3 regions of the Parendozoicomonas sp. 209JJ7-1 genome follow, and region 3 is predicted to be linked to each of the others. Evidence: predicted binding sites of a transcription regulator. Region 3 holds the regulator's gene; each other region holds the start of a gene.
What was found. Region 3 encodes LexA, which represses DNA repair genes until DNA is damaged. Its sites were predicted from a motif close to TACTGTNTANNTANACAGTA; they were not measured.
Positions count from the first base shown of each region.

Region 1: the regulator LexA is predicted to act here: its motif matches at 1,709-1,728, upstream of ruvC (crossover junction endodeoxyribonuclease RuvC).
Region 2: the regulator LexA is predicted to act here: its motif matches at 1,489-1,508, upstream of uvrD (DNA helicase II).

Region 1 is NZ_JBYVJU010000003.1:330,306-333,571, reverse strand. Features, by position in the region: gene ruvB (Holliday junction branch migration DNA helicase RuvB) at 1-466, opposite strand, end outside; gene ruvA (Holliday junction branch migration protein RuvA) at 485-1,093, opposite strand; gene ruvC (crossover junction endodeoxyribonuclease RuvC) at 1,148-1,672, opposite strand; gene ACY2RQ_RS04955 (hypothetical protein) at 1,901-3,266, opposite strand, start outside.
Region 2 is NZ_JBYVJU010000002.1:5,274-8,539, reverse strand. Features, by position in the region: gene ACY2RQ_RS02030 (putative bifunctional diguanylate cyclase/phosphodiesterase) at 1-1,365, opposite strand, end outside; gene uvrD (DNA helicase II) at 1,562-3,266, shown strand, end outside.
Region 3 is NZ_JBYVJU010000012.1:102,810-106,075, forward strand. Features, by position in the region: gene topA (type I DNA topoisomerase) at 1-114, shown strand, start outside; gene ACY2RQ_RS13200 (DUF6586 family protein) at 261-758, shown strand; gene ACY2RQ_RS13205 (SulA-like leucine-rich domain-containing protein) at 777-1,226, opposite strand; gene lexA (transcriptional repressor LexA) at 1,259-1,879, opposite strand; gene ACY2RQ_RS13215 (TetR/AcrR family transcriptional regulator) at 2,073-2,708, shown strand; gene ACY2RQ_RS13220 (L,D-transpeptidase family protein) at 2,719-3,192, shown strand; gene nagZ (beta-N-acetylhexosaminidase) at 3,233-3,266, shown strand, end outside.

The DNA of each region.
Region 1 (3,266 bases), on a different contig from region 3:
TAAAAGGTGGCAAATCGAGTTTAATGGAACGGGCCGCCGGCCCTTCACCGATCATAATATCCAGCTGATAGTCTTCCATGGCCGGATACAGCACCTCTTCCACTACCGGGCTTAAGCGGTGAATCTCATCAATAAACAGAATATCGTGGGACTCAAGGTTGGTGAGCAAAGCGGCCAGATCGCCGGCTTTTTCCAGTACCGGGCCAGAAGTGGAACGCAGGTTCACCCCCATCTCATTGGCAAGAATATTGGCCAGGGTCGTTTTGCCCAGCCCCGGCGGACCAAAGATCAAGGTATGGTCCAAAGCGTCCTGGCGCAGCCTGGCCGCTTGGATAAATATCTCCATCTGCTCACGGACAACGGGCTGACCAATATAATCCTGGAGTTTTTCCGGACGTATGGCCCGATCTATGCGATCTTCCTGGGGAGCCTCAGCTGCCGATATCAGGCGGTCACTTTCAAACATATCTCTTCCCTGCTTCCTTTAAATCATCGCCTTAAGGGCCTGGCGAATCAGGTCATCCGTGCCCATACCATCTTCCTGCACACTGGAAATGGCCTTGCTGGCATCCTGGGGCCGATATCCCAGAGCCACCAGTGCACTGACCGCATCCTGTACAGGGTCGAGACGACTTGCGCCTGAAGGTTTAGCAACAGCCGCTTTTTCCAGTGAGGACAGGGCCGGTTGCCACTCATCCAGCCGGTCTTTCATTTCCACGATCAAACGTTCCGCTGTTTTCTTGCCCACACCGGGCAGGCGGGTCAACATGGAGGTATCCTGTTCATGGACACAGCGGGCAAACATATCCGCTTCCATGCCCGAAAGAATGGCCAGTGCCAGCTTGGGGCCAACGCCATTCACTCGAATCAGGGTGCGGAACAAGTGGCGCTCACTGCGGTCCGCAAAACCATATAAAAGCTGGGCATCATCCCGTACGACAAAATGCGTGTGAAGAGTCACTTCCTGCCCGCCCTCAGGAAGCCGGTGAAATGTCGTTAACGGCGCTTCCAGCTCATACCCCACACCTCCCACATCCAGCATCAGGACGGGAGGATTTTTCTCAACAAGCGTGCCGCGCAGTCGTCCGATCATAAAAGTCTTCCAGGAAAGTATCTGTCCCGCAGGCATCGGGCCTGCGTGAAATAATTATCTTACCCGCCCCCGGGCTATGCGCCGGGCGCCGGTTCCCGCCATACCAATCAGGCCCTGACGGGTATGGGCATGGCAGAGGGCAATGGCCAGAGCATCGGCCGCGTCGGCCTGGGGTTTGCGGTTCAGGCGCAGCATGGCAGTTACCATATGCTGCACCTGATGCTTGTCCGCCGAGCCGGTACCGACCACCGACTGCTTCACCTGCCGGGCGGAATACTCGCTCACCGGCAGCCCATGATTCATGGCCGCAACAATAGCCGCACCACGGGCCTGGCCAAGCTTCAGGGCAGAATCCGGATTACGGGCCATAAACACCTGCTCAATACCCACCATTTGCGGGCTCCAGGCTTCTATCACCTGATCAATGCCATCGTAAATCTGTTTAAGGCGGCCCGGCAATTCCCCCGGCGCGGTGCGTATACATCCGGAATCCACATATTCCACAGTCTGCCCGTTATGGTTAATTACACCATAACCAGTCACCCTGGAACCCGGATCAATACCAAGAATGATTGCCATAAACGTCCAATCGCTTACACCAAGAAAACAAAATCATACTGTTTATTTTTACAGGTAAATTATCCCCTGTGAAAGGTTTAATTTACAAACACACCCAGCCCTGTAACTAAAAACTACAGGTGAAAATAGCGGTTGGAATTAAGCTATGGCCATCACATATCACGAGGTTCCGTGGCCATGAAGGAGTGGCTGACGCCCCTGGCGCTGGTGACCGTTATCACGGTAGTATTATTTCTGGTCACTGTTGGAATCAATGTCTCCTGACAATTCCTGAAGACTTTCTTGAAGGTTAACCTGACTCTCCCTCCGCAACAGGGGAGTTCTTTCCAGGTTTACGGGCCTGGAATGATACACGGATTTCAGTCGCCTCCAGCATGGCAGATAATATTTTCCTGCCTTTGTCCGTGCCTGGGAACCAAAATTCCTGACAACATGTATAACCCCCAGAATTTCCGGTCCGCACTTCCAGGTATGCAGAAAAGCTGAAAGCGCTGCAAAACCGGGAAGCACTGTCTGGGCAAGACCGCTGACCTGCAGGCAGGGATCACTTTTCAGGTCAGTTCTGCCGGTACCAAACAGTGTTAATCCATAACACCCTGAAGACAATAACCCGACACAGAAAAACAGCTGATGCCAGCGCCGGCCTTTACGCCCAATATTCCGCCAGCCCTTTTGCCGCAGCCACTGTTCCGACTCCAGGACGTTATCGTAAGAGAGAAGCGCCGTAGCGACAGTTTCCGCCAGACCCACAATCTGCCCCGCCACCTGGAGAAAAGCATAAGCCCCTTTTACAAGCCCACAGAGCTTGTCAGGGGAAATATTTATCTGGGGAAGGTTTCCAGGATAATTAGGATTAATAATCCGGTTAACAACACCAGACAGATCACTCCAGGTAAAAGCAGCACTGATTACAAACAGAGCGCTATAAGAAACCGGCCGGAATATCAGGTGCCAGCCATGGCGGCGGTGATGGACTGCGTCATCATGCAGGGCTTTTACGGAAAAACGCTGGAATGTATTGCGCTTCCTCGCCTCTATTAACTCCCTGATAATATTTCGCACTTTACCGTTGCGGGAAGAGAACGGTACCCACTTCATCAACTTTTCCATACAACTGGTTTTCACCGGCTTAACAAGTCTTTCCGCCACCGTTTTTCCTACAGCCCTCCAGTCCGGCGCGCCGTTCCGCTCCCGGTAATCATCAATCTGGAATTCCTTCAGCAATTGCCCCTGCAGCCAGACAGTCCGATCGCACAACTGTTCCCGTTCAAAGTCACGGCCTGCAAGAAAATCACCAATACGCTCCATAAAGTTCCAGAAATAAAAATGACTGGAACACAGATTAATGCCAGCACAAATTATGGCAAACGGCACCGGAATACCCAGCATGGACAAGGCAGAAAAAGCGGCAACGCCATCGATCAGGGCAGGAAGGAATGCAAGGAACCCAAGGGCCAGCTGCTTTTTACTGAACACACCCTCGAACTGCATACGGTTAACCGTATAAGCCCCAAGAATATTGGTAATAGCAAAGGAGAAGAAGGTAACAAAAAACGCTCCCCCGAAGCTGCCCAGCCATCGGGTCAGGCCCGGC
Region 2 (3,266 bases), on a different contig from region 3:
ATCGAGAGTGGTTTTACCGATAACATCGTCATCGGAATATCCGGTGATGTTTTTAAAAGACTGGTTAACCGTAAGAAACTGGAATTTTGGGTTCAGAATGAAAATGGCATCGCTGGCTTTGTCAAACACCGTCATGGCCAGCTGGGTTTCCTGTTGGTGCTGCATCTCCAGGCTGATGTCCCTGCGAGTGCCCAGCATTCTGGCAGCACGGCCTTCGCTGTTCCATTTTACTACCTGTCCTTTGTCTTCTACCCAGACCCAGTTGCCCAGAGCATGGCGAATCCGGTAACGGGTAAGATAGAACTCCTTTTTGCCATGGAAGTGGTCAATGATAGCCTGACGGACATAGCCGGCATCTTCCGGATGTATCAAATGTTCAAGTTGGCCTTTAAAGCCATCCAGCTGCTGAATATCGTATCCAAAAAGCTCCTGGAACCGGCTGTGGTAAATTTCATCGGAAGAGAGGTTCCAGTCCCAGAGTCCGAGTCGGCTGGCTTCCAGGGACTGGCTCAGGCGCTCTTCACTTTCCCGCAATGCCCTGCTGGTTTCTTCCCGCTGGACAATTTCGTTACTGAGTCGTTCATTGGTTCGTTTCAGCTCATGGGTGCGGACAGTAACAATGCGTTCCAGATTCTGCCGGGTTTTTTCAAGCTCAAGTCTGGCGTCGTCTGTGCGGCGGTTTTCTGTGGTCAGTTTCTGGCTGAGGGCATGGTTAAGAAACCGGCGACTCAGGGCTTTTGAAGAAACCCTGTGGGCATAAAAAACTGGGTAAACCATAAACAGCAGTAAAACCGGCCCTGTCGTTGCCCAGATTTTTATGTCCTGCTGTGGATGATTCCAGAGCCACCATGACAGGCCACAGGTCAGGGGCAGGGTAAAGGTAAAAAATGCGGGAGTATAGCTAGCATAAAGGATAGCGCAGGAGAACATGGTAATGGATACCGCTGTCAGGATAACCATCAGGTCCAGCGATGTTTCCAGGGGAACCAGAAGAATGATGCCGGCAGTCAGGGCACAGCTTCCGGCAAGGTTTGCCAGGTTAAACAACAACAGCCAAAAGGTTTGTCGTTCAGGTAGCTCCAGATAGCTGAAGGCGAATGTCCGGCTGATAAGTGAGTGCATAGCCCCGAGGTAGATACAACCACCAAGAAGAAACAATGCTTGGGGAAAAATATCGGGATACCAGAGCAGAGTATAGGATGCGAATACGCAGAGGCTAATGATAATAAACAGGCGCAGGGAACCACGGTGCAGCAATTTGAGCTGTTCTGCCCTTAACCGGGTTGTCAGCCAACTGTTATCAAAATGGCCCGTATTCTGGTCATCGGGGAACGATGTAGAGAATTGCTGTGCTGCTTCAGTCATTCGTATCCGGAAAAGTGCACTGGGTATTTGTTATCACCATGGGCATCCATACCCTTCTTGCTGTTTTCGTGCATCCGTACACTTATTAAGCCGAAACCTGCAGGTAATGGCAAGTTGAAACCACAGTGGATGAACAGACAGTGCTGTTTTCGTTACACTTGGGGTTCTCTTTCGCTTTGAGTGAATAACCGGATCTATGGACGTCACTGCAATCCTTGACTCTCTGAACGATGCCCAGCGTGAAGCTGTCACCATGCCTCCCTGTTCCGGGCTGGTGCTGGCCGGTGCCGGCAGTGGTAAAACCAGAGTACTGGTGCACCGTGTTGCCTGGCTTGTGCAGACGGAAGGGTTTTCTCCCTGGTCAATCATGGCGGTGACCTTCACCAATAAGGCGGCTGCGGAGATGCGTGGCCGTATTGAGCAGATGCTGGATATGCCTGTGCGGGGTATGTGGGTTGGTACTTTCCACGGTTTGGCCCACAGACTGTTGCGGGCGCACTGGCAGGAAGCCGGCCTGCCGGAAAATTTCCAGATTCTGGATTCCGATGATCAGCTGCGCATCGTAAAACGCATTATGAAAGCCATGGGGCTGGATGATAAAAAGTGGCCGCCCCGCCAGGCCCAGTATTATATCAATGCCAAAAAGGATGAAGGACTTCGTCCCCATCACTACGAGCCTGGTTTTGATCTGTACGAAAAAACCATGCATGGCATTTATGTCGTCTATGAAGAACAGTGCAAACAATTAGGCGTTGTAGATTTCGCGGAACTGCTGATGCGTTCCAATGAACTTTGGCTCACTAATGCTTCTCTGCGAGACCATTACCGTGACCGTTTCCGCTATGTGCTGGTGGACGAGTTCCAGGATACCAACTCCGTTCAGTACGCCTGGTTAAGAAACCTGGTGGGCGACAGAGACAACCTGATGGTGGTGGGTGATGACGACCAGTCTATCTACGGCTGGCGTGGCGCGAAGATTGAGAATATCCAAAAGTTCTCCACAGACTTTCCTAATTCCAGAACCATCAAGCTGGAACAGAATTACCGTTCAACCGGCAATATTCTGAAAGCGGCCAACACGTTAATTGGTAATAACCCCGGTCGTCTGGGCAAAGAGCTCTGGACCGAGGGTGTGGAAGGGGAGCCTATTCGGGTTTACGCCGGATTTAATGAAGTGGATGAAGCCCGGTTTATCGGTGACCGCATTCAGGATGGTGTAGAAAAAGGTCTGGCCCGCAGTGATATTACCATTCTTTACCGCTCCAATGCCCAGTCCCGTGTTCTGGAAGAAGCCATGCTTCGTTCCGGAGTTCCTTACCGCATTTATGGTGGCCAGCGCTTCTTCGAGCGGGCGGAAATTAAAAACGCCATGGCGTACCTGCGTCTGGCCAGTAATGCCGATGATGATACGTCCCTTGAGCGGGTTATTAATATTCCTCCACGGGGTATTGGTGAGAAAACCGTTCAATCCATTCGGGATGTTGCCCGTGGCGGGAATGTATCCATGTGGCGGGCAGCCCGGCAGATGGTGACCCAGAATCTGTTTACCGCCAGAGCGTCTAATGCGGTAGCGTCTTTCCTTGAGCTGGTGGATGGTTTGTCATCTTCTGGTGCTGACCTTCCTCTCCATGAGTTTGCGGATCACTGTATTCAGGTCAGCGGCCTTGTAGAGTTGTATCAAAAAGAGAAAGGTGAGAAAGGCCGGGCGCGGGTAGAAAACCTGGAAGAACTGGTGTCCGCCTGCCGGGAGTTTGATCCGGAAGATATGTTTGCGGAAGAAGAGCAGGAAATGCTCTCCCCTCTGGATGCGTTCCTGGCCCATGCTGCCTTGGAAGCCGGTGATACCCAAGCCGATCAGTTTGCCGACAGTGTTCAGATGATGACTCTGCACTCGGCCAAAG
Region 3 (3,266 bases):
CGTAAAACCAAACAGCAGTATCTGATGACTGAGGTTGATGGTAAGGCCAGTGGCTGGCAGGCCTTTTATGTGGATGGTGCCTGGGATATTCGGGATAAGCGAAAGAAAAAATAAACAGATCATTCTGTGATCGAGAAAACGGCTGTAGTGCTTTGATTCCGCAGCCGTTTTCTTTTGTATCTAATATTATTTCGACTCTTTGTTTTCCCTGGAAAGACCGTGTACCCTGTCTGCCGGCAGACAGTAGTAAGATTGACTCTATGTCAGAACAATACAGCCAGTACACCAATAGAAAATTGCTGATGGCCCGCACTCTGTGGCAAATGGTCGGGGATGCCCAGGAACCGGGAAGGGAAGGTTTGCGGCAGGGATTCCTGTTTCATATGTATGGGGCGCTTTGTGGGCTGGTGTCTGAAGTGCTGGAAAGCAGTCAGGTGAGGACTGATCGCCCGGTTTCCCTGGAGGAAGCGGAAGCTTTGCTGCGACAGAGAAGTTTGTTCTCCGGCGGAATTCAGCAGATCCGTAATCAGGCAGAGAGTGGCTGGCTTGCAGGGGTTCTGGAAGACTATCGTCAAACGTCACATTTTTCCGATCCCTCAGGAATAAGCGTGGAGCCGGTTCGACCCCAGTCGTCGAATATTATTGCTGTTTCAGTTGAAGGAATTGCTCAACCATCGTGCCGCGGTGAGGAGTTTCTCTGTTTGAAAGCACTGCAAGAGCTGGTGCAGGAGATTCGTGGCCAGCTTCAGGAGTGGTGAGCGATATTTATTTTTCTGTTATCCCTTGCGCTGACGGATAATAACGCCAGCGCTATTTCCCTGACTGGCAGCTTCTTCCAGATTATCCAGAGTTTCCGCAGTCATGGTCTTAACCCAGCTGACAACGGTATGGCTGTTGCCAGTAGACAGCACCCGTCTGCTCAGGGCCTGGCACTCTTCGTCATTGGGGGCTGACAACAGCAGCAGGTTGTTGATACTGACCCCTGTTGTCTTCAGCCATTGGCCGAAATCCCTGGCCTGGGCGGAGCTGCAGATCATGGTCAGCCAGCGCTGGTCTTCGCCACGACTGAGTTGTGTCAGCATGGGAGCCACCAGGGCTGACAGGGAGAAGCCCAGTGAAGGGAGAATCACCTCACTGATACGTTCTTCAGTAACAGCAGTGTACTCTCTGCTTTGTATTGTTTGACTCTCTTCGGTCCAGTCTAAAGCCAAGGGCTGGGTCTGCATGATGTTGTCCTTATGGCTGATTTAGGATTGGCTCAGTGGCGAATAACACCGACACTCAGGCCTTCTATTTCCAGGTGGTCGTGGTTGAGATCGACTTTGATAGGAGCGAACTCTTCGTTTTCCGCATGCAGCCAGACGATATTTTTTTTGCGTTCAAACCGTTTCACCGTTACTTCCTCATCCAGCCGGGCTACAACTATCTGACCATTGTGGACGTCTGTGGTTTTGTGGACGGCTAGCAGGTCACCATCCAGAATGCCGATATCCTTCATGCTCATACCTTTAACACGCAGCAGGTAGTCTGCCTTTGGGTTGAAAAAGTCTGGCGGGAGCTGGCAGTGGGTCTCAATATGTTCCAGGGCAAGAATAGGGGAGCCGGCTGCGACCTGGCCGATAATGGGAAGGCCATATGCCGGTTCAGGTTCTTCGGTTGTAGGAATACGAATACCCCGTGAGGTGCCGGGAATAATCTCAATGGCACCTTTCCTGGCGAGGGCCTTGAGGTGGTCTTCTGCGGCATTGGGCGAACGAAAGCCCAGCTGGCGTGCAATCTCTGCACGAGTAGGAGGAAAGCCTGTGTCATTTATATGAGACTTGATAAAAGCCAGAATCTCGGACTGTCTCGGGGTCAGCTTGATCGGTGTACTGGTCATGGGGCTATCCATACGAGAATGAATCTGTGTTTTTATACAGTAACTGTGATTATATACAGTTTGTTTTTGCCCGCAAGTATTCCGGTGACAACTTTTGCTCTATATAAGGAGGGACGAGAAAACTTGACAGGATGCATGCTTAAGCCAAACAATTGTTTAAAACAGGCGTTTCGGCCTGGAGTTTGGTGAGTCAATGGCACAGTCAGATACAGTAGAACGGATACTTGATGTGGCAGAATCCCTTTTTGCCGAGAAGGGGTTTTCTGAAACATCTCTAAGAACAATAACAAGCCGGGCAGGTGTCAATCTGGCTGCAGTCAATTACCACTTTGGTTCCAAGAAAGTTCTCATTCAAGCTGTTTTTACCCGTTTCCTCGACCCTTTTGCCGAGGGTCTGAAGAAATCTATTGATGAGTTGGAAGCTTCTGGCATGCAACCGGATGTTGAACAGCTGATTCGTATGCTTTTTGATGAAATTCTGCGGGTGAAGCCCCGTGGCGATAATGACCTGAAGGTTTTTATGCGCCTGCTCGCGCTGGCCTATGCTCAGACTCAGGGGCATTTGCGCCGTCATTTAAAAGAAGTCTATGGCCATATATTTTCCCGCTATTTTAAACTGATTATGCAGGCTGCGCCGGATTTGCCTATGTTTGAGTTGGGCTGGCGAATTAACTTTATGATGGGTTCGGTGATTTTCACTATGTCGGACTTTGATACTTTGAATGCTATCAGTGAAGCGGAATATGGCCAGACCATGAGTATTGAGAATGGCCTGCAGCGACTGTCCCGATTCCTGGTGTCCGGTATCAGTTCGGAGCTGACCACCTGAAGGGGATGTTGTGTCGATTATCGTTGATATCAGCAAACAGACACTGGTGCTGGATGCCGGAAGTACTGTACGGGAGTGGCCGGTATCAACGGCTCTTAAGGGAGCGGGGCAAAAAACAGGCAGCTATCAGACCCCCCTAGGACGACACAGTATTCGTGCTCGCATTGGCGAAGGATGCCCATCCAGGGCTGTTTTCCGTGGACGGCGTTTTACCGGCGAATGCTGGACACCTGAGCTGTATGAACAGTACCCCGCCCGTGACTGGATTCTTGGTCGTATTCTCTGGCTCAGTGGTCTGGAACCTGGATTTAACCGGCTGGGTGATGTGGATACGATGGGCCGTTATATCTATATTCACGGAACACCAGACTCTGAACCCTTAAGTGTTCCTCTCTCCCATGGTTGTATTCGCATGAATTGCGATGACCTTGTTGAGCTTTTCCCATTGACCTGCCACGGAATGATCGTCAACATTCTTCCCTGAGTTTGTTCCTTTTCTTCTGAAGGACAACAACGGAGTTGTTATGCCCGAGGTCACTGTATCACCCCAGGTACAGG